DNA from 2 places in the Stenomitos rutilans genome. Region 1 is predicted to be linked to the other one. Evidence: predicted binding sites of a transcription regulator. Region 1 holds the regulator's gene; the other holds the start of a gene.
The links. The regulator NtcA, encoded in region 1, controls nitrogen genes in cyanobacteria. The targets are predictions, from matches to a motif close to TTTGTANNNNNNNNTACAAA.
Positions count from the first base shown of each region.

Region 2: a site for NtcA is predicted at 2,071-2,090, ahead of AC5JLP_RS14040 (MSMEG_0569 family flavin-dependent oxidoreductase). Genes of this name have one in related genera too.

Region 1 is NZ_JCACKR010000062.1:3,172-13,911, reverse strand. Features, by position in the region: gene AC5JLP_RS10860 (STAS domain-containing protein) at 1-153, opposite strand, end outside; gene hemF (oxygen-dependent coproporphyrinogen oxidase) at 432-1,487, opposite strand; gene AC5JLP_RS10850 (pre-16S rRNA-processing nuclease YqgF) at 1,658-2,116, opposite strand; gene AC5JLP_RS10845 (DUF3084 family protein) at 2,153-3,478, opposite strand; gene ntcA (global nitrogen regulator NtcA) at 3,814-4,485, opposite strand; gene fabI (enoyl-ACP reductase FabI) at 4,650-5,684, shown strand; gene thrC (threonine synthase) at 5,751-6,881, opposite strand; gene AC5JLP_RS10825 (hypothetical protein) at 6,900-7,037, opposite strand; gene AC5JLP_RS10820 (hypothetical protein) at 7,255-7,464, shown strand; gene AC5JLP_RS10815 (low-complexity tail membrane protein) at 7,927-8,859, shown strand; gene AC5JLP_RS10810 (RDD family protein) at 8,956-9,483, shown strand; gene rpmG (50S ribosomal protein L33) at 9,530-9,724, shown strand; gene rpsR (30S ribosomal protein S18) at 9,825-10,040, shown strand; gene AC5JLP_RS10795 (RNB domain-containing ribonuclease) at 10,175-10,740, shown strand, end outside.
Region 2 is NZ_JCACKR010000078.1:10,301-21,040, reverse strand. Features, by position in the region: gene AC5JLP_RS14040 (MSMEG_0569 family flavin-dependent oxidoreductase) at 724-2,007, opposite strand; gene AC5JLP_RS14035 (iron uptake porin) at 2,252-3,913, opposite strand; gene AC5JLP_RS14030 (amino acid ABC transporter ATP-binding protein) at 4,051-4,836, opposite strand; gene AC5JLP_RS14025 (transporter substrate-binding domain-containing protein) at 4,903-5,808, opposite strand; gene AC5JLP_RS14020 (amino acid ABC transporter permease) at 5,947-6,600, opposite strand; gene AC5JLP_RS14015 (amino acid ABC transporter permease) at 6,647-7,321, opposite strand; gene AC5JLP_RS14010 (glycoside hydrolase 100 family protein) at 7,558-8,928, opposite strand; gene AC5JLP_RS14005 (SH3 domain-containing protein) at 9,144-9,911, shown strand; gene AC5JLP_RS14000 (PQQ-dependent sugar dehydrogenase) at 10,001-10,740, opposite strand, start outside.

The DNA of each region.
Region 1 (10,740 bases):
GCGACTGAGTTTAGAAATACATTCTTGCAACTTCAGGCGAAACTGCCATGCGGTTGTAATATCAAGCCGTCCAGTAGGCGTTAAAACAATGACGGTGGTGCCGTCTTGCGTTGTATGGGTTTTCTGCTCCATGTGAATCGATTTTTGCTCCATAAGGCTCGCTTTACCCTCTCCTACGAACGGTGGACGCTTGGGCTGATTTTAACCGAAGATCTGAAATACGTCTCTAGCCTTCAAGTGCGCAAGAGCAGATTGCAGCGGCAAATAGTCGCCTTTAAGCAGACTAGCGGCACAAATAACTACACTTAAGCACACCCACTTAGAAGCATCCGTTTGTTGGAGGCTCTGGGCATAAGTTTTGGTTAGATCTCGATCGCAGTAAGCTTAAGCGCCGCATGGTAATACCACACAAACCCTATAAGCAGTCTACTCTACCCAGCTTGACTTGGTAGAGTCCAGTTTACCCAATCTTGCGGTTTCAAAAACGTCTCGTAAAGTGAGGCTTCTGGGGTATTGGGTTCTGGGGTATAGCTATACTCCCAGCGAACTAACGGTGGCAAAGACATCAGAATCGACTCCGTGCGTCCGTTTGTCTGTAAGCCAAAAATCGTGCCTCGATCGTAGACCAGGTTGAATTCAACGTAGCGGCCCCGTCGATAAAGCTGGAAATTGCGCTCACGCTCACCATAAGCATGAGACTGTCGCCGTTCAATGATGGGTAGATAAGCGGGTAAAAACGCTGTACCGCAACTTTGAATGAACCCAAAGATATCGTCCCAGGTGCGTCCCTTCACAGCACCCACTGTTTGGCTATGGCGAGCGGCGTCTGTGTCACTTTGAGAGCCAGGATACGTGATTGGGTAAAGAATGCCTTGCGTGTCTTGATAATCAAAGAAGATGCCGCCAACACCACGCGTTTCCTGACGGTGCTTAAGGTAGAAGTATTCATCGCACCAGAGTTTAAAGGTCGGATAATACTCTGGATGATGGCGATCGCAGGCCTGCTTCAGCGTTTGGTGGAAGTGAACGACATCTTCCGCAAACGGGTAGTAAGGGGTAAGGTCAATGCCACCACCGAACCACCAGACAGGCCCCGCCTCAAAGTAGCGGTAGTTGAGATGCACCGTAGGAATGTAGGGATTGCGGGGATGCAACACCATTGATGTGCCCGTCGCGTAAAACTCGTAGCCTCTTGCCTCTGGTCGCTGCATCACGATCGACGGCGGCAGGTCTTTACCCCATACTTCTGAGAAATTAACGCCACCCTGTTCAAAGACCTTGCCCTCTCGCAGCACACGCGATCGTCCACCACCGCCTTCTTCCCGCACCCAGCTATCTTCCTGAAAGGTGCCTCCATCGTCTGCTTGCTCTAAGCCCTGACAAATTTGATCCTGTAAGCCTCGCAAGAACTGGCTGACTCGCTGCCGCGAATCACTGGGAGGAAGCGGTGAAGATACAGCCGTTTCAGAGGTGGAAAACGCAGTCATAGTCAATCTCGATCGCTCTTAATGCTTTCTTAGCCTACCGTGAATTGTACCCACAACCAAGTTAGTGTGAGATTTATAAATAAGTGTGAAGGGAAGGGGAAAGTTTTGAGTTTTGAGTTGTTCCTTGACCTACTCCCTACTCCCCACCTTCTGCCTTCTACCTCCTACCCTCACCCCTCATCCACTAACCGTTCCAGGTACCGCTCAATTAAAAGAATTGCCACGATGTCGTCGATCGGGCGAGAAATTGTGCGAAAGGATTGTGGAATCAGGCTTGCAAGTCCTTGGGCGGGGTACATTTGCCAGTAGCGATCGCGAGCTTGGAGGGTGCTGTGGCGCTCATCAACCATCACGACGCGGAGAGGTTCAACTAATTCATGGTTCAGCCGTTGTTTCCAATCCTTGGCTGTGGTTTGGTCGCCCATCACCAGCAACGAAATGGGAAATTGCTGCCGCAGGTGCTGAATGGTTGCGATCGCCGCTTCCGCTTCAATAACCTTGTGGTAGCGCAGCGTTCGATCAACGCCAATAACGGCCAGACCACACTTGCGACGACCGGGATCAAACCCTAAAATGACAGGCTGGTCAGACGGAGGGAGGTCAGGTTGTGAAGGAGGGCTGGATAGCATAGCGTGGCATGACCAAAGAGCATCAACGTGAAACCGTTAGGGATTTTGTCCGCCTGTGGCAGGTGCTAGATTCTTTGTGCGGAGCAGCACTTGTCCATTCTGGCTGGCGATTAAATCGATATTAAGCGGTCCAACTGTATACGTAACATCTGACGTAACGGCCTGTAGTTCGATCGTCTGCTTGTACTGCTTTAGTTGTTCAATAAAGGTAATGACATCTTGAATCCGCCCAATCTGAACAGAATCTGTGAGAATCCCAAGATTACGGGCACGAAAATTAGCGGCGGTCAGCAATTGGTTAATGCGCTGCTGAATTTGAGCATCTGACAAGGTAGAGGGGTTGAACGACGTGCCAGCAACCACATCACCTGCTAGAAAGACAACCCGATTGCGCACAGCATCGCCAAACACCTGAATGAACTTTTCACCCACAAGGTAGTTGGCACCGGAGTAGATGCGAACAATATAGTCCTGCCCGTCATCAATTTGTTCAATGAGTTGTTTCACATCTGCACTGGTGATCTGCACAATGCGATCGCGGGTTCCAGGTCGTACTAATCGAATAGCCGATTGATTGGCTTCACGAAGGAGTTGATCAATGGCTTGCTGCGCTGCTGCTGTGTTGGTAGTACGAATGCCGATCGATGCCAGCACCTGCCCTCGCAGAATTACCACATTGCCGATGCGTAACCCTTGTGCAGTTGATTGCAACGCTTGCACGCTTCTTGTCAAATCTTCTTGCTGCGTTTCCAGATCCTTAAGACGGGCTTCGCGCTGTTGAATAATTTGGTCTCTGGCGCGAATCTCCTGTTCTCGTTGCCCAATCACACGATCGCGTGCCGCTTGCAGTTGACCAATCTCCGATCGCAACCGCAGGGCTTGTGCAGAAACATTTGCCAATCGCCCCTGGGTGAGACTCAGTGCCGTTTGAATGCGAGCCGCTTCGGCCTGGGCTCGAGATCGTTCTGCGATCGCGCCTTTTAACGATTGATTGGTTTCGGCAAGCTGCTTTTTGGCAGACGCTCGATCGGAGCGCGATTTTGTCAATTCTCGTTCGATTTGCCCTTTTTGAATTCTCGCTTCTTCCAACTCAGTCCGAGTGTTTCGCAGTCGGCGTTGAATGGTGCCTAACTCAAACACTCCGGTACGCAGTTGGTTGCTGGCAGCAAACAAGACGCCCAGAGTCGAAGCCGAAATTAGAATTCCCGTAATAATGGTGACCAACGTTGCCGTCTTGCGGGGACGCAGCTTAAACAAGCTAAGACGAGCTTTACCAACACGAGTGCCGATGCGATCGCCCAATGTGGCAATGACCGCACCAAGTATCAGCACTGCCAAAATCAGAATTTCCCCGCCGGACACACTTACACTCCCAAAGGCCCCTGTTTCACAACCCTGATGAAGCTGTTGGAGCGAATTCACATACAGCGTACCTCAAGTCGTTAAATTTTGTTGTGCGTTGCTAAATTTGTAACTTGCGATGATGAGAAAGAGACGTTTGAAGTTGGCTTAGTGGCAGTTTTCAGCTTTCAGCCGTCAGCTTTAAAGCCCTCTGCCTTTTACTTTTAGGATTTACGCAAGAGCGGTCATCTTTCGCCCTCCTAGCCCCTAATTCTGAGAGAACCGAGCCAATTAAAGCCCCGAAGGATCGAGGATTTGGGGACCAAATGCGTAAGTCCTAACCTTCTTCCTTTTTCCTACGTAAACTGCTGACTCAATGTCACTGGGTTATGCACAGTGATTTTTTTCTTGTGGATGGAGATCATCTTGTCTTGCCGCAGATCGCCGAGTAAGCGAGTTACCGTCACGCGGGTAGACCCGATTGCCTCTGCGATCGCCTGGTGAGACAGCTTAAGGTCGATCGTAATACCATCGTTGGTCGGCACGCCAAAGTCACGACATAGAATGAGCAAGAAACTCACCAACCGAGAACCCATGTCTCGATGCGCTAGAGTTTCGATCATCATCTCAGTTTGCAAAATGCGAGACGACAAGCCGCGCAGCAGAATCATCGACAGCTCAGGGTTATCTTTAAGTGCTTTTTCTACCTGCTCGATTGGCACTGACAGCAACTCAACGGAGGTAAACGCAACGGCATGATAAAAGCGATCGGATTTATGTCCTGTAATTAGCGATAGCACACCAAAAACGCTATTTTCTCGTAAGAGTGCAACGGTGATTTCTTCCCCTGCTTCATACACTCTAGAAAGCTTGACCGCGCCTCGCAGCAAAAAATACACACGTTCTGCTGGGTCGCCTGGAAAGAAGATGGTTTTACCCCGTTCAAACGTCTCGACAACGGGTGGAAAGGCCCCTCCACCTATCTGACGAAATACAGATGCTAGCGGTCTATCTTGCGTCACTACCATATCCCCTTACCTGGTGCCCAAGAAACTGCTCAGCCTTGCCCCAAACGAAACACCGATAAAGTGTTTGTAGCTTAGAACACTTAAACTCACTCCGAGCTGCTTTTTTGTGCCTGATGTTACACATTTCTCTTTGATCGCCACATTGAGCACCTTACAGCAGCTATTTGTCTCTAAGTAAGACTACTTCTAGCTATGCTGCTGACCCAGAGGCAAAAGCAATAACTGCTTCAAGGTATCTCAACTACAGCAGATCGGCTCAACAAATTCGCTCGATCGCTCCTAAAACCGAGTTGTACGTCTCGCTTGTGAGTGGGCAGTCAAAAAGCACCACTCTATGCGCTACCCGTTGTGTCCCATCTTTGAGTATTCTTGAAGCACTCTTACTGTTGCTGTTGAAGATAGTCGCTATGCTAGACCTGACTGGAAAAAATGCTCTTGTGACAGGCATTGCTAACAATCGTTCGATCGCCTGGGGCATTGCCCAGCAGCTTCACAAAGCAGGCGCAAACATTGGCGTTACCTACCTACCAGACGATAAAGGTCGGTTTGAAAAAAAAGTGGCTGAGCTAGTAGAACCTTTGCAGCCTAGCCTTTTTGTGCCTTGCAACGTTCAGGATGACGCCCAAGTTGAAGAAACCTTCACGACTGTAAAAAAACAGTGGGGCAAGCTAGATATCTTGATTCATTGCCTTGCCTTCGCCAATAAAGAAGATTTGACCGGAAATTTTGTGAATACCTCTCGTGATGGCTTCGCGACCGCGTTAGATATCAGCGCTTACTCATTGGTAAAGCTGTGTGCTGCCGCAAAACCGCTAATGACTGAAGGTGGCAGCATTGTAACCCTCACATACATTGGGGGGGCACGCGTGATCCCCAATTACAACGTGATGGGCATTGCGAAAGCTGCGTTAGAAATGAATGTCCGTTATCTCGCTGCTGATGTGGGGCCGCACAATATTCGAGTCAATGCCATTTCAGCGGGGCCTATCCGCACGCTTGCCTCTTCTGCTGTAGGTGGCATTTTGGACATGATTCATCACGTTGAGGAGGTTGCCCCCCTCCGACGAACCGTGACGCAGATCGAAGTGGGTAACGCCGCCACGTTTCTTTGCAGCGACCTAGCAAGCGGCATCACGGGCCAAATTCTGTATGTGGATGCAGGCTATGAAGTGATGGGTATGTCAGAAACAAAGGGCTAAAGACTGTAGTTTACTTCTGCGAAGCAGTTAGGCTAAAAGCTAAATTTTATCCTTTAGCCTTTCCTCCTAAAACCCCATTGCTCGTGCCACGGCGGTCAACTCTGGCTCGATTCCCTGATGCAGTTGGTTGTTGCTGTGTTTAATTGCTGTGTCGGGGTCTTTAAGACCGTTGCCTGTCAGCACACACACAACCGTGGCACCTGTAGGAACCTGTTCTTTCACTTTCAACAACCCAGCTACAGAGGCAGCACTGGCAGGTTCACAAAAAATGCCTTCCTCAGAGGCCAGTAGGCGATACGCATCCAAAATTTCGTCATCGGTAACGGCATTAAACGAACCCTGGCTGGCGTGCTGTACCGCGATCGCCCGCTCCCAGTTTGCCGGGTTGCCAATGCGAATTGCCGTAGCCAGTGTTTCGGGATAGTCTACGGGGTGCCCTGCGATAAAGGGAGCGGCTCCAGCAGCCTGAAAGCCCATCATGTGCGGTAGTTTGGTGCAGCGCTGTTCCTGATGGTACTGGCAAAAGCCCATCCAGTACGCCGTAATATTGCCTGCATTACCCACGGGGATGCAGAGCCAGTCAGGCGCATCACCCAAGTCATCCACCACTTCAAAGGCAGCGGTTTTTTGCCCTTCCAAACGGTAGGGATTGACTGAGTTGACCAGCGTGACGGGATAGTGGGCGGACATATCCCGGACGATCGTGAGCGCCTGGTCAAAATTGCCTTTGATCGCCATCACCTCTGCGCCATAGAGCAACGCCTGCGCCAGCTTGCCCAAGGCAACGTAGCCATCGGGAATCAGCACAAATGCCCTCATGCCACCACGACGAGCATAGGCCGCCGCTGCCGCAGAGGTATTCCCTGTACTGGCGCATATCACAGCTTTTGCGCCCGCTTCCTTTGCCTTCGAGATCGCCATTGTCATGCCCCGGTCTTTGAAGCTCCCGGTTGGGTTTAAACCGTCGTACTTCACCAGAACACGTACTTGCCTGCCAATTTGAGCCGCGATCGCAGGCACAGGGATCAAAGGAGTGTTACCTTCATGCAACGACACAATAGGGGTCTGATCGGTAACAGGCAAGTAGGGGCGGTAGGCTTCAATCAGCCCACGCCAGCCAGCGTTCGTTGTGCGCGTGTCGTGGCTGGAGGATGGAGCAGAATGGCTATGAGAATCGGCAGATAAAGCTATGGTCACAGGAGGTACGCGATCGGGCTAAGCAGGTTTATAGAGGGCAAGGCTACCAAATACAATGCGTCGAGCCATGTCTTGTGAATGTGGCATTAAGCATTCGTGTTGCATCCACTGAATCGGTTGCAGTTGCTCTAGCAATAGTTTAACCTGAACGCTCATTTTACTTCGATCGTTGAGTAGCCCGTATGCAGTTTCACTGATTGCTGAGGTTTTCTTGGGCTCTTTCCTCTGCAATTGCTAAGTATCAAGCGTTTAACTTCCGTAGTTTTGCCCAGTTAGAAAACTGACCCCTCGACTTACAATCTGCCAGTACGGGAAATTACAATTTTCTGTAAAGTTTAGGTTAAGATGAGACGTGTGATGCGAGTGAGTACAAATGACTAGCCAACTTATTACAGATAGACAAACTCCCGAAGCGGCCGTTGATCAGCAGCGTTCACGATTAATTGAGGCAATGAAAGCTCAGTATCGGCTGGATCAGCAAGTCAAATTCCTTCACCTTCAGGCAGAAGCTGATTCCTTATTACAGCAGCTACAGACTCTTAAGCAACAGCGTCAAACAGAAGGCTCCTCTTCACAACAATAGAGAGCAAGCTGGCTTCGCTGTAATGGGTCACTTTAGTCCAGATGCCCGTTCTGTTAAATTAAGAATGTCCGTTGCTAGCCATCACACAGTAACTGGCATCGCTGAACTAGCTGCTTGTACTTTAGCGACCCGTGTTTCTCCACGTCAAAAGACACTTGACCGAGTCTACGGCTCGATTGAGGGCATTATTTTTTAGGACTTACGCAAGAGTGGTCATCTTTCGCCTCCTAGCCCCCAATTCATAGCCCTTTGGGCATACCCTTTGGGAAGCAAGCTACAAGAAAGGGGGAGCCGGGCCAATTAAAGCCCCCAGCATTGGAGGTCGAGGGGCCAAATGCGTAAGCCCTATTTTTGTCAGAAGAGCCTTACCTGGAAATCAGCAGGTAGAGAATCTCTACCTTCAAGTGCTTCGGTGCCACCAGGTTTTATACTTGGCATGGCTTTATTTGGTTGAAGGTCGTGATGCGCTCTTTCTGGTCTGATCCCTATTTGTGGATTCACCTGACAGGCTTAGCAGCCGTTCCACTCTTTGTAGAAGGATGTTTAGTTGGGTTTGCTTTAGGTGATCCCTTATTGCCAGTTTGGTTAGAGCTTCTGCTGGTTGCAGCAGTGGGCATCGTGCCGATTTTTTGGATGCAGTGGCGGCGACCGTTCTATATCTTCAGCCTGGTAACGGTTTGCCTAAAGCCCGCAGCCCTAACGGACGATCAGCGAAGACTACTAACGTTGTTTAAGTCGTCTCGCAATCGTGTTTTAGCGGTTCTAGCTGCGATCGCGCTGATTGTTGTGCTGTGGAAAGTTTACGCGCTGGCACCGATCGCGGCCTCGTCTGTCTCGTTTTTGCCTGCATCGCGATGGCTGGGCTTGTTGATAGCGGCAGTCGCTTTTCTAGCCTGCAACCTTTTTGTACAGGTTCCACTCAGTGTTAGCAGCGTCATGCTTTCTAGTGAATCGGCGTTTACACAGACAGTTCCTTATCCGCAGGAGCAAATTCGACAGAGCTTTTCGCTGCTTGGGTTACAGCTAAGCCGCATTTTGCCGCCCGTAGTGCCTGCCACAAAACCAGCGATCGTCCCACAAGAAGGACTTTCTGCTGCTGCTGCGACTGCCGGCTCGATCGAGACGACGGTAGCTTCACCACCAGTGAAACCACTCACCGATGACCTATGGGCAGAGCCAGCAGGTTCTTTGGAAGACTCACCAATAGCTAGCGATGATCAAGCATCGATGCGGGGAGCAAGTACAGTCGATCACTCCGATGTGGAAGCGCCTGAGACCTTAACCGCGACTGACGAGAGCTTGACTTCTGAGGCACCTTCGATCGCAGACACTTCAATTAAGGACCCATCGGTTGAACCAGCATCATCTGAGACGGAAGATGATCGCATCGTGTGAGGGACGTGAGCCTTCCCTCGCCCGTCCTTGAGTCATGCAACGCCTCGCAACTTCAGCTTCACGCCTAGAATAAAATGAGTCCTCTTGAGCTTTGCAATGCGTCGTGATCTAGGCTCGCCTCAACGCTTTCCCAGAGTACCGAACGATCGACGGGTCGCTGCGTTTGCGATCGATTTCGGCGTAGCGTCGTTGCTGAGTACGTTGGGAGGGTCAGGCGCAGTCATTCCGCTCTTTATCCTGAGTTGGTATGGATTGCGCGTCATTCTCGTTGCCAAAAACCAGGGGCAGAGTTTGGGGCAGTGGGCGTTAGATATGAAGGTGCTCGATCCCAGGACACGATCGCGACCAGGTCTTCTGGAACTAATGAAACGAGAAACCTTAACAGGCTTGGAGAGCTTGTTGCTTTTACTGGGCCTGGTAAACCTTAGCCCCACCAATGGCCTGATTCTAGTCGCACCCATTCCCCTGCTGATCGATTGTGGGCTGGCGTTTCTGGACGATGATTTTCGGCAAGCGTGGCACGATCGCCTTGCGCAGACGGTCATGATTCAAACGCAGCGAGGCTACTCACTGGATATTAAAGTGAAAAAATTCTTTGCTCAACTTGGCGATCGTGTGAAATAATGGGTGTTTGTGTATAAATCATCCTTCTTCGCTGACTTGTCGAATTATGGCTAAGAGTAAAGGTGTTCGCATTGTAATTACGCTGGAATGTACCGAATGTCGCACCAATCCCGACAAGCGATCGCCAGGGGTTTCTCGCTACACGTCTACTAAAAATCGGCGCAACACCACTGCGCGGATTGAGTTGAACAAGTTCTGCCCACACTGCAACAAGCACACAGTGCATAAGGAAATCAAATAACCTGCTGTTGCGCTCAGGCGGTCGTCTATCTTGATTGATGTGACGGCTGTCCCTTATAGCCACGATATTGACCACTGATCACTGACTACCGACCATCATCATGACCTATTTCCGCCGCCGGGTTTCACCCATCAAGCCCGAAGATCCCATCGATTACAAAGACGTTGATTTGCTGCGTAAATTCATTACCGAGCGTGGCAAAATCCTGCCTCGTCGGATTACTGGCCTCACTGCAAAGCAGCAGCGTGACCTTACGCAGTCGATTAAGCGTGCTCGTATTTTGGCTTTATTGCCCTTTGTTAACCAGGAAGGGTAGGTGAGGGACGTAGGGTGTATGGTACAGGAACTTTGAGGGTTTCGCTTCGGCGGCTCGAAGAAGGGTAACGCATCATCCTGTACCCTGTACCTCATTCTCGATCTTTAATCTCTCACCTTAAACCTCGCACCTCAATGGAGAAGGGCACGCTTGTCGAATTTCGTCTAAACGGTGAACGCCGCCTTGCGGTTGCCGACCGTTCTGAAGGCAAAAAACACTGGATCGTCACCGACGATCGTGGTCAGGCGCATACGCTTCATCCCCGTCAGATCACCTATGAGGTTGAAGGTACTTACAAGCCAGCAGACATCTCTCGCTTTCTTCAAGAGGTTCAGCCATACCTTGACCCTTCTAACCTGGAGGTTGCCTGGGAAATCCTGGTCGAAGACGGTGAAACCGTTGATCCTGCGTCAATGGCTTTATTGCTGTTCTCTGACAAAAATCCCCCTTTGCATTACGCGGCTCATTGGCTGCTCAGCGATGACAAGCTTTACTTCAAGCTCAAGGGCGATCGCTACGAACCACGTCCCCAAGCTCAGGTGATGGAGCTGAAGCATCAGCTTGAAATGGAAGCACAGCGAGAGCAGGAATGGCAAGGCTTTTTAGCGCGGATCGAGCAGGGCTTAGCCGGAGAACCTGTCACCTGGCTTGCGAGCGATCGTGCCCGCTTAGATGCCCTCGAACGCTTTGCAACCTTTGG
Region 2 (10,740 bases), on a different contig from region 1:
GGGTAGGATAATAGTTTAGTTGTGAGTAAAATTGCTGCGAATACGAAAATGCTTCAGCGGATGGTTAACGTTCTAAAAGCCCGCTTATTAATACAATCAGTACAGCAAGCAGAAAAATGGCTGGAGTTGAGAGTGGTCTATGATGCCTATTGATCACATACCAGTGCCAGTTGGCTATTGGCGGTTGAAATAAGTAGGAAAAAACCATTAATAGCGAGAGGCAATCATTTCCTTTTCTTCAAATTAAAGCTAAAGCGTCTAGAACGTCTGTAGATGCACTGCGAGGTACGTAATCTCGATGTCTCTGATGTCGGCGTTTAATCCTCTTACGACAAAATTACATGTTTTACAGCGTTTGACAACAGTGTTTGAGTTCTTCTAAGAAAGCTTTACAGTCTGGAATTGTTTACAGACAAATCTTTTTAATATGAGTAAGTAGAAACCACTAGATATGAGTAAGTGAGTTTCACCTGGTTGACTGACAAATCTTTTCGCGATCGCTGCCCCCTGCACTGAAAGGGCAGTCTCATAGAACAAAGCCCTTTCGGGAGGGCTATGAGAGTCTTGTAACCCGTTACCCGTTGGGAAGGCAAAGTCTACAATGGCTTGCATGGCGTTAGCCCAGCTTTTTAATTACGGACAGGTGAGCACCGAAGCCAGCAACCTTTCAGGGCTTTGGTCAGTCAATCAGGGTTTTCACTGTACGAGAATCGGTGAAAACTGCTATGAACCCAGGAGGAATTCGTTGATGGTGCTCCAATCGTTTCGTTGGGCAACTTTCTTGCGCATGGCGATCGTGTCAGCGAGATAGCTTGCATCGCGTGCAACGCCTGAAAATCTGCCGGAACCCCAAGTATACAGCCAGGGTAAGCCCAGAAAGTAGAAACCAGGTACGTCTGTAACGCCACGATCGTGTCCCGGATAGCCCTTGCCATCGAAAACGGGAATCTCGATCCAGCTAAAGTCTGAATGGTAACCAGTAGACCAGACAACGGCACTAATGCTGGCTCGCTCAAAGTCAAAGCTTAATGCAAGCTCCTTCGGCTCCCAAACAGGCGTATAGGGTGGTTCGATCGGGGCTTGAATGTTGGTTTTCTCGATGTAGTTGTCAATGCCTTTCTTGATGTTTTCGGCCACGGCATCGGCTTGATCAAGGTGTTGCTTGAGGTTATCGGCAAATTCGAGTTTGCCATTGCGAATGCTCTTCAGCCTGCCATATAGCTGCATCCCTTCCAGCGCAAACTGGCGCAGATCGATTTCACGTCCGCCGCCACGCCCTGTAACGTAGTGATTGGTGTTGGTGCGCGCTTTTTCTTTTTGAGGATGTTCGTCGATCGGTAGGTCGTAGTAGCCCATTTGATCGAGCCAATCAACGACATCTTTGCCCCGATAGCGACGGGGCGATCGGGGCGCACTGCCCACACACAAATGCACTTGTCTGCCTGCAAGGTGAAGATCTTCAGCAATTTGACAGCCCGATTGCCCTGTGCCGACCACTAGCACGGCTCCATCGGGTAACGATTCTGGGTTGCGGTATTCGGATGAGTGCAACTGGACGATGTGCTCCGGAAGTCGCTCTGAAAGCGTTGGCAGTTTGGGAATGTGATAACCACCAACAGCGATGACCACTTGTTCGGCAGTGTAATTGCCGATCGTGGTTGCAACCTCAAACACGCTCTCCGCTTCATTGCAGCGAATGGTTGAAACGGCAACACCTTCCTTCACCGGAGGGTCAAACGACGCCGCATACGCCTCAATGTACTGCACGATTTCATCCCGTTGCATAAACCCATGCGGATCATCGCCGGGGTAGTGGAAACCAGGAAGTTTGCACTGCCAGTTGGGTGTCACCAGACAAAAGGAATCCCAACGCTTAGAACGCCATGAGTAACCGATCGTATTTTTCTCGAAAACGATGTGATCAATACCTCGTTCTTTCAGGCAGTAGCTCATCGATAGACCTGCTTGACCACCGCCAACGATAACGACAGGATAGTGCGTTTGCATTTGGGTTCTACTCGCTTACTGGGTCAGATTACTCGCCAGAGTACGGGCAGCTACAGAAGGTAATTTGTATCTTTGAATACGGAAAGTTGAAGTCTAGTAGTCCAGCGAGGGAAGGCGATCATAGCTTTCCCAAATACTCTACGCAAACAGCAATGATCTGTTTAAATCGACAGGGTTAGTGTCAGTTGGTGTTAGTCTCAATACCTTGTTTGTAACCTGTAGAGACATACAGACAACGTCCCTATTAAAAGGAAAACGTAGTGCGAATCACGCCTAAAACAATGTCGTCATTGTCACTATTGTGATTAGGTGCAGTGAGCCAAACAATACCAGGCGTGATTGAAATGTTTTCGGAGACGGAGTAGCGGTAAAACGCCTCAATGTGAAGCCCAGTGTCTTTGTCGCTGCGGCGCGTTAAACCACTTAACAAGGCATCGGTGCCAGTCAGTCTTGGTTCCATCCCTACAATGATGCCACCTAGATTTCCTTTCTTGCCCAGGTCGGGAAACGCTAGCGTCAGCGCATAGCTCCACACATTACCCTTCCCTCGGACGGCTCCTGTCCTAGCATCGGCATCCATATAACTCACCCAACCGCCCGCTTGAAAGCCTTTGCTAAGCTTGAAGTTGGCTTCCACACCATACGAGTTGGAAGACACAGCGCGTCCGCTCAAATTTGACAGGGTGCTGCCAGTGCCGTGATTTAGCCCATTATCACTATAGGCATTGACATAGGTGAAGGCGATCGTCGCAAACTGAGGTGCATAAACCAACTGTGCCAGCGCTGCATAGTTGCCATTGAACAAGCCACTGCCCGCTGCCGGGTTACTGGCTTCACTGGCTAGGTAGCCCGCCTGGAGCTTGAAATCGCCTCCCAATTTGATATTTACTGCACCGCCAGTATCAAAGCCCAGGCGATAAATGGGACTGTAGCGACCAAACCGCGAAATGGCAGCCTGCGCGTCGTTGGCGAGGGGATTCACAATATCATCGATGACATCAATAAAGCCGATGTTGAACCCGGTGCCTACGTAGATTTTGACGCGATCGCCGATGGGAAACGCATACTTCAATAAGCTTAGAAACGCTGCGTTGGATGTATCGCTACCGGATTGAAAACTGAGCCGCGCTTCGTTGCCAGGAGCCGTGTTTGTGGCAGGACGTGGATCAATGACATTAGAGGCTTGAATCCGGGTGGTGAGCAAATCTTTGCCCGTAAAGCTGGTGTTGAAGTTGAGGCGGATGCGATCGCTAAACGTCGTGTTGTAATTATCATTCTGACCGTTGCGACTGGCACCGCCAAATGCATCGGTAATCGCAAAGATCACCTGTCCATTGAGCTTGGTAGTGGTGGAAAACTGCTGTTTTTCAAGAGTGGCAGTCCGTACTTCTAAAGCATCTACCCGCCCACGCAATGTTACCAGTTCCGCCGCAAACTCTTCTTGTAGCTTTTGTACAGCGAGTAAGTCTTCTCTTTTCACCAAATCGGCTGTGCCTGCCGCAATTAATTCATTGATGCGATCCATACAGGCATTCAAACCAGCGGCAAATTCATAGCGCGTCAAGGCGCGGTTGCCACGATAGGTTTTGTCGGGATAGCCCACAATGCAACCGTAGCGCTCTACAAGCGACTGTAACGCTTGAAACGCCCAGTCGGTTGGCTTTACATCTGAGAGCTGAGAAACAGAGGTCACTTGATCGATCGCAGCATCGGCGCTAGTAAGGCGATCGACAGCAAGCTGACTTACGGCTGAGATTGGTATCGCTACCTGAGAAGGCACGACAGCAGGTTCAGCTTGTTTCTCAAGCGTTGGGTTTGCAATCGCGACTGGTACAGCGACCCCTAAAAGCATTGGCAGAACCAATCCCACCTGCCACCAACTGTTTAACCCAATCAGTTTCAACATCGCCATGACTCCTCACATCTAAAATCAGCAAATCAAAACTTGCAGGAAAGAGCCTCTGCCCCTTCTGCAACCACTCAACTGTGGATGAAACGTTGGTAGGGGCGTTACTTGTAACGTCCCTACAGATAGAAACCGTCTTAATGCAAAATCTGCGACAGAAATTTCTTCGTGCGCTCGTTGGTGGGATTATTGAAAAACTCTGCTGGCGTCGTGTCTTCTACAAGCAACCCATCAGCCAGAAAGATGATGCGATCGGCAACTTCGCGGGCAAACCCAACTTCATGCGTTACGCAAACCATCGTCATTCCCGATTCTGCCAAGCTGCGCATTACCTGCAACACTTCCTGCACCATTTCGGGGTCAAGGGCAGACGTGGGTTCATCAAAGAGCATCACTTTTGGACGCATTGCCAGAGCACGCGCGATCGCCACCCGCTGCTGCTGCCCACCAGAAAGTTGCCCGGGATACTTGCTTGCCTGATGGGCAATGCCCACGCGCTCTAGCAGTTCCATCCCCAATTTGTCAGCATCTGCTTTAGACATACCGCGCAGATGAATCGGTGCCAGCGTTACGTTGCCCAAAATCGTCAGATGGGGAAACAGGTTGAACTGTTGAAACACCATGCCCACTTCCCGTCGAACCAACTCAATATTCTTTGCATTGTGCGAAATCAGGGTGCCATCAATTTCAATGCTGCCTTTCTGATAGGGTTCCAGAGCATTAAACGTGCGAATAAAGGTCGATTTGCCAGAGCCAGAGGGGCCCATCAACACCACTACTTCGCCCTTATGTACCGTCAAGCTCACGCCTTTCAACACATGAAAGCCATTGTCATAGGTTTTCTCTACATCTTTGGCAACAATGATTGGCTCCAGACCTGTCATTGTCTCGTTGGCTTGAGCGGTTCCGGGCTGAGTAGACATTTTTAACAGTCTCCTTGCGGTAATAAATCAGACCTCCGATTTCTTTAAGAAATCGGAGGTCTAGAGCTAACTTGCAGGCGGCGGTGTGAGATCGGGTAACGGTTCACCAAACCATTTCAGCGAGAGTGCATTCAGTTTGCCTGATTGCTTGATGTCATCAATAATGCTGTCTAGCTTCGCTACCAGCGCCGCATCGCCCTTTCGCACCCCTACATAGCAAGGAGAGTTTTTCATGATGAATTTGTTATCAATCTTGCTATTGGGGTTGTCTTTAATCACTTTGGCGGCGACCACATTTCCAGTCGCAATCAGCTCAACCTGACCAGAAAGCAACGCCGAAGCCGTCAAGCTATTGCTCGAAAAGCGCTTCACTACAGGCACTTTTTCGGGTGGCAGTTTGGAAATTTCCAGATCTTCTAACGAGCCTTGCGCGACTCCCAGCGTGTGCCCCTTTAGATCATCCAGTGAGGAAACCTTCAAGTTGGGGCCACCATAAACACCCGAAAAGAACGGGGCGTAGGGCTTGGAGAAATCGATAATCTTTGCACGCGCTTTGTTTTTGCCCAGGCTAGAAATCACAATATCGACGCGATCGGTCTGGAGAAAGGGAATCCGGTAATTACCGACGACTGGCACTAACTCCAGCTTTACACCGATGCCTTTGGCAATCTCGCCAGCCACATCAATGTCATAACCCTGCGGTGTCATATCAGGAGCCACCGATCCAAAGGGCGTGAAATCATTAGGTACCGCAACCCTAATTTTGCCCGCTGCCATGATCTTGTCTAGCGTTTTACCCGGTTCACCGTTGGGCGGCGCAACTACAGAGGTGTTAATCACTGCCATTGAGGTGATGGATGAGTTGCTGCTGGAGCAAGAGGCAACGCCAACGGTCAACAACAGGCTAGCGACAAACAGAGCGATCGCCCGATGCCATTGTTTTGGAATCAATGCTTTCCATAATCTGATCATCGGCAATGCTCCACTATTATGAGAAAAGAATAAGAAACTGAGAATTATAAGGTGGGGTATTGGTTCAAACCGATTGTTTTAGTAGGGACGTTACCTGTAACGTCCCTACAGACATTAATGACTTTGATTTTTAACGGCTTACGACTTATACGTTAATTGCTTCTCTAATCGCTGACTCCACGTAGAAAGGGGATAGCAAATAAGGAAATAGATCAGACCCGCGATCGAAAACACCAGCAGCGAATTCAACGTCACGTTGTTAATCTCGGCAGCAACGCGTGAGATTTCCGAAAAGCCAATCACCGATGCTAATGACGTACCTTTAATGACCTGAACTAAAAAGCCAACGGTGGGGGCGATCGACAGCTTCAACGCTTGAGGCAAAATGATGAGCCGAAGCTGTTGAAAGTACCCAAACCCCATTGCAGACCCGGCTTCCCACTGACCTTTGGGGATGGCTTCTACTGAACCACGCCAGATGTCGGCTAGAAACGAACTGGTGAAGGCAGTAAGGGCGATTGTGGCGGCAACCAATGGTGAGAAATTAATCCCAAAAACAACGGAAACACCAAAAAAGGCAAGGAATAGTTGTAGCAGCAAGGGCGTTCCCTGAAAAAATTCGATATAGATTAAGCTCAAGCCTCGAATCCATTTATTAGGATAAATCCGCATCAGCATGAGCAAGAATCCAACAACACCGCCGACTACAAACGCAATGAGGGAAAGGATAATCGTCCATTTCGCCGCAATGATCAAATTAAGGGCGATCTGCGGTACGGTGAATCCATTCATTTTATTTACCAGCTAACTTAATATCCAGCTATAACCATCGGTTTCACTAACGTCGATACTTCGCAAACTCAAAGAACCGTCGTTCAATGAAATAAGACATCCCTTTGATAATCCAGACGATCGCCAAATAAATGAGCGAGATAGCGAAATAAATTTCAAAGCTACGGAAGCTGCGCGCATTGAGAAAATCACCCACAAAGGTCAAGTCTTCCGTTGCAATTTGCGAGACAACGCTGGTAAATAACACGGCTAAAATCACCTGACCAATCAAGGCAGGATAGATATTTGATAACGCGGGTAGAAGAATAATGTGGCGAAAAATTGACAAAGGCTTAAAGCCTAGAGCCATTCCGGCTTCTACTTGACCTTTAGCAATACTTTCTACTCCAGCCCGCACGATTTCAGTAGAATAGGCACCAAAATTAACTGCTAATGACAGAATGGCTGCCTGTTCAGCAGTGAGTTTGATGCCTAAATTTGGCATTCCGAAAAAGATAAAAAAGAGCTGGATGAGATAGGGCGTATTCCGAATGACTTCGACATAGGCTAACGCGATCGCGTCCAGGATTTTGTTGCCAGAGGTGCGACAAATCGCGCCAATAATGCCAATGATTAGGCCAACGGCGATCGCCAGCAACGAGATTCTAAATGTTGTCAATGCGCCTGCGAACAGTAGCGCCAGATTATCCCAAACAATTGAAAACTGAAACTGATAACCCATATACACCTACCGGGCAGAGCCTGACTGTACACATCCCTCTACGGCACTGGCTAAATTCGCCTACAGCAGTCCTGAGCATCCATGTAATGAAAAGACTTTGAAGCACTCCAAATAAATCTCTCATGATCCAGATTCGGATCACGATCTCTGCAACAGCAATGCATATGGTATACAGTGGCTATCAAACCCGTTTTGTCACTTGCAGCACATTCCCTGCAAATGAATGAATTGAAGCATTAGACTTCTATATCGAACGTCATTAGCTTGAGATGATCGGGGTTGGAAATAATTTCTTTGGCTAATAGATAGCCTGTAATCGTCCAGGTTTGGTATTTGCGAGATTCTTTCCCAATCAAACGTCCGTCGGGGCCATCGTAGTATTCAGGCCACTGATCCTGTATTAAGCGGCGTTCTGCAACGGCGATCGCGTGGTGTGCCAGTTCGCCACGATTCATTTTTTTAGCGGCTGCGGCTAGCATCCATAGCAAAACAGGCCAGCTACCGCCGTTGTGGTACGACCAGGGGCGATTTTTGGGATCGGCTCCAGTGACAATGCGCCAATCATTATCTTCCAAGGCGGGATAACACAACTTCATCGGCATGTGGCCGATCAAGTCCTTCCAGCGCAGCTCAATCAGATTCAGGATCTTATGGGATTGCCGCTCTGTGGTGAGTGCTGCAATCACTGCCATCAAGTTACCCAAAGAGAAGAAGCGACAATCTAGTTGTGATGGTCCCAAATTACCTGCCAGGTAGCCGCCTGCTTCGGGTACCCATTTGGCTAAGCGGTAAAACGGAATGGAATCCGAATAAATATTGAACTGGTTCAGGGCTTCTTCGCCGTACTCTTCGACCTGATAGCGGTAAATAACATTTAAGCGTTCTGGATCGAGCCAGTAATCTTCGCGGAGTTGTTTCAGCAAGAGGGGAAGGCGGTTGCAAACGGCTTGAATGACAACCTGGTTGGTGGGATTAGGTACCAACAGTTCTAAACTGGCACGCAGTGCCGCATAGAAGAGGGATTGAATGTCAAGTGGGTGCCCGTAAAGCCCCATGCGGCGATCGATCATGCTGGCTCCATCAGGCACCAATACCATCGGGTACATATCAAACCGCGTTACCAGGCAAAGTTCGAGACTAACGCGAATGCCTTCCTGAAAATCAGCACGCTGCACCAGCTCAAAATCTTGCGTTGCAATGACATACGCGCGTAAGAGAATGATCCACCAGAGACACGCATCGGCAGGCGCGACTCGACCGATCGCGTGATTGCCAAAGTCCGCCTTGAGATATTCTTGCCCGTTCAACAACACAATTTTGAAACTTGCTGGCATTAGCCCACGGCTGGGTTTAGAGCAATCAAGCTGACCCGTTTTGGGCTGTAGCTGGAGAGTTGCTTCCAAAAAATTACGCACAATCTCCGGTTTGCCTTTGATGAGAAACAGCAAACCTGACGAAATAAAATCGCGCACAAAGCACTGGTCGTAGTTTAGTGACGCAAGATCTGGGTCACTAGCGGCGATCGTGCCCACTGGTTGACCTTGATAATAGATAACGGACTTTTCAAGGGCTTCCCACGCTTGTTCGACAATCGTCTGCTCGCTCAATCCCTGGTTCCTCTGATGACGACTATGATCAATATAGAGTGCATCCCTCAGCGATCGCTGCTGCTAATGGTGCAATCTCAGTCAAAATTGTGACAGTCTGCTTGATCGTTAGGCTGTTGCACTTAAAAAAGCTGCACATTAGAGTTTGGCTTCATCCGTCGCCGCCTTTGAGCCATGTGTAGCTATTATTGAGAGCTTTTCCAGGAACTACCTTTATGAAACCGAATGCTTCTGTGCTGGCTGTGGCAGGTGCCTTTTCGTTAGCAGCACTTGCTGGACTAGCCGTTGCGTGTTCCCAGTCTTCTGTAACCGAGCCATCGGGAGCATCACCCAGCGCAGCGCCGATTGCATCCCCCGCCAATCGGCCGTCTCCTAACCCTTCTCCTGCCGCTTCTACCCCGACGACGACACAAAAGCAACCCACTGAGGCTGCCCCCAACTCAGCGCCTACCGCAAATCGCACCGTTGAGTCATGCGTGGTAAAGATGGCTTTAGTGAATGACCCAAAGCCACCGCTTAATGTCCGTTCGACCCCCACAACTGATGGTGAGAACGTTGTCGGTCAATTGAAAAACAATACCCTTGTCACTGTCGCAGACGATCAAAACGGCTGGCTTCAGATTAAATCACCGCTCAAGGGCTGGATCTTTAAGGCACAAACCGTCAATAGCTGCAACGAGAAAGTGGAACGCCTCAGCCTGAGTGCTGATGGAGCCACGCTGCCGATCGCTGATCGCTTTGTTGGTACGGGCAGCCATCGCTACGTTTTTCCTGCCACGAAGGGGCAAACATTGACCATCACCCACGATCGAGGCCCTTTCCCCATGCTCATTGCTCCCGATGGAACCGTTCTGCTAGCACATGAGAAAGACGAAAAGCGAACCGACTGGAGCGGCACAATTGAGCAAACGGGCGATTACACCCTTCAGCTAGAGTCAAACTTTAGGGGATATCGCTACGGGTTTTCGATGCAGGTGAAGTAGGGGATCGGAAGCAGCGAGGGACGCTAGGGAAGCAGGGGAGTTTTGCATTCTCAACGGTTGCCAGTGAGCAGTGTATGTAATGCCTCCCTTCACCCCTGATACTGAATCCGATAAATGCGTCCGTTCGCCTCTTCCGTTACCAGGAGACTCCCATCGGGAAGGGTGAGTAACCCGACGGGTCTGCCCCACGTATCGGGGCCAGATGGATTGACCAGAAAGCCCGTGAAAAAGTCTTCGTAATAGCCTTGGGGTCGTCCATCGGCTGTAAACGGCACATAAACAACCTTATAGCCAGTGCCCCGATCGCGGTTCCAGGAACCTCGGAAGGCGACAAAGGCTCCGTTGCGATACTTAGCCGGAAAGGTTTGCCCCGTGTAGAACTGTACACCTAAAGCCGCTGAGTGCGCTTGAAAGAGAACATCTGGCGTGCGCGTTTGAGCGGCTAAATCAGGGCGAATGCTGCGCCCATTTTGAATATGGGTGGGATCGAGGCGATCGGGCGTCATATAGGCGTAAGGCCAGCCGTAAAACTGCCCTGCCTGAATGCGTGTGAAATAGTCTGGTACCAAGTCATCACCCAAGCCATCACGTTCATTGACGGTGGCATACAAGTCGCGGGTAGTGGGATGGAAGGCTAACCCGACGGGATTTCGCAGACCAGATGCAAAGGTTTGACGGTCGGAGCCATCCAGGTTCATGATCTGCACAGATGCACGCGGTAGGGGTTCTTCGTCAGCATTTGACTGAGAGCCGATCGAGACGTAAAGTTTGGTGCGATCGGGCGAGACGAGTACATTCCTCGTCCAGTGCTGGTTGTAACCACCACCTG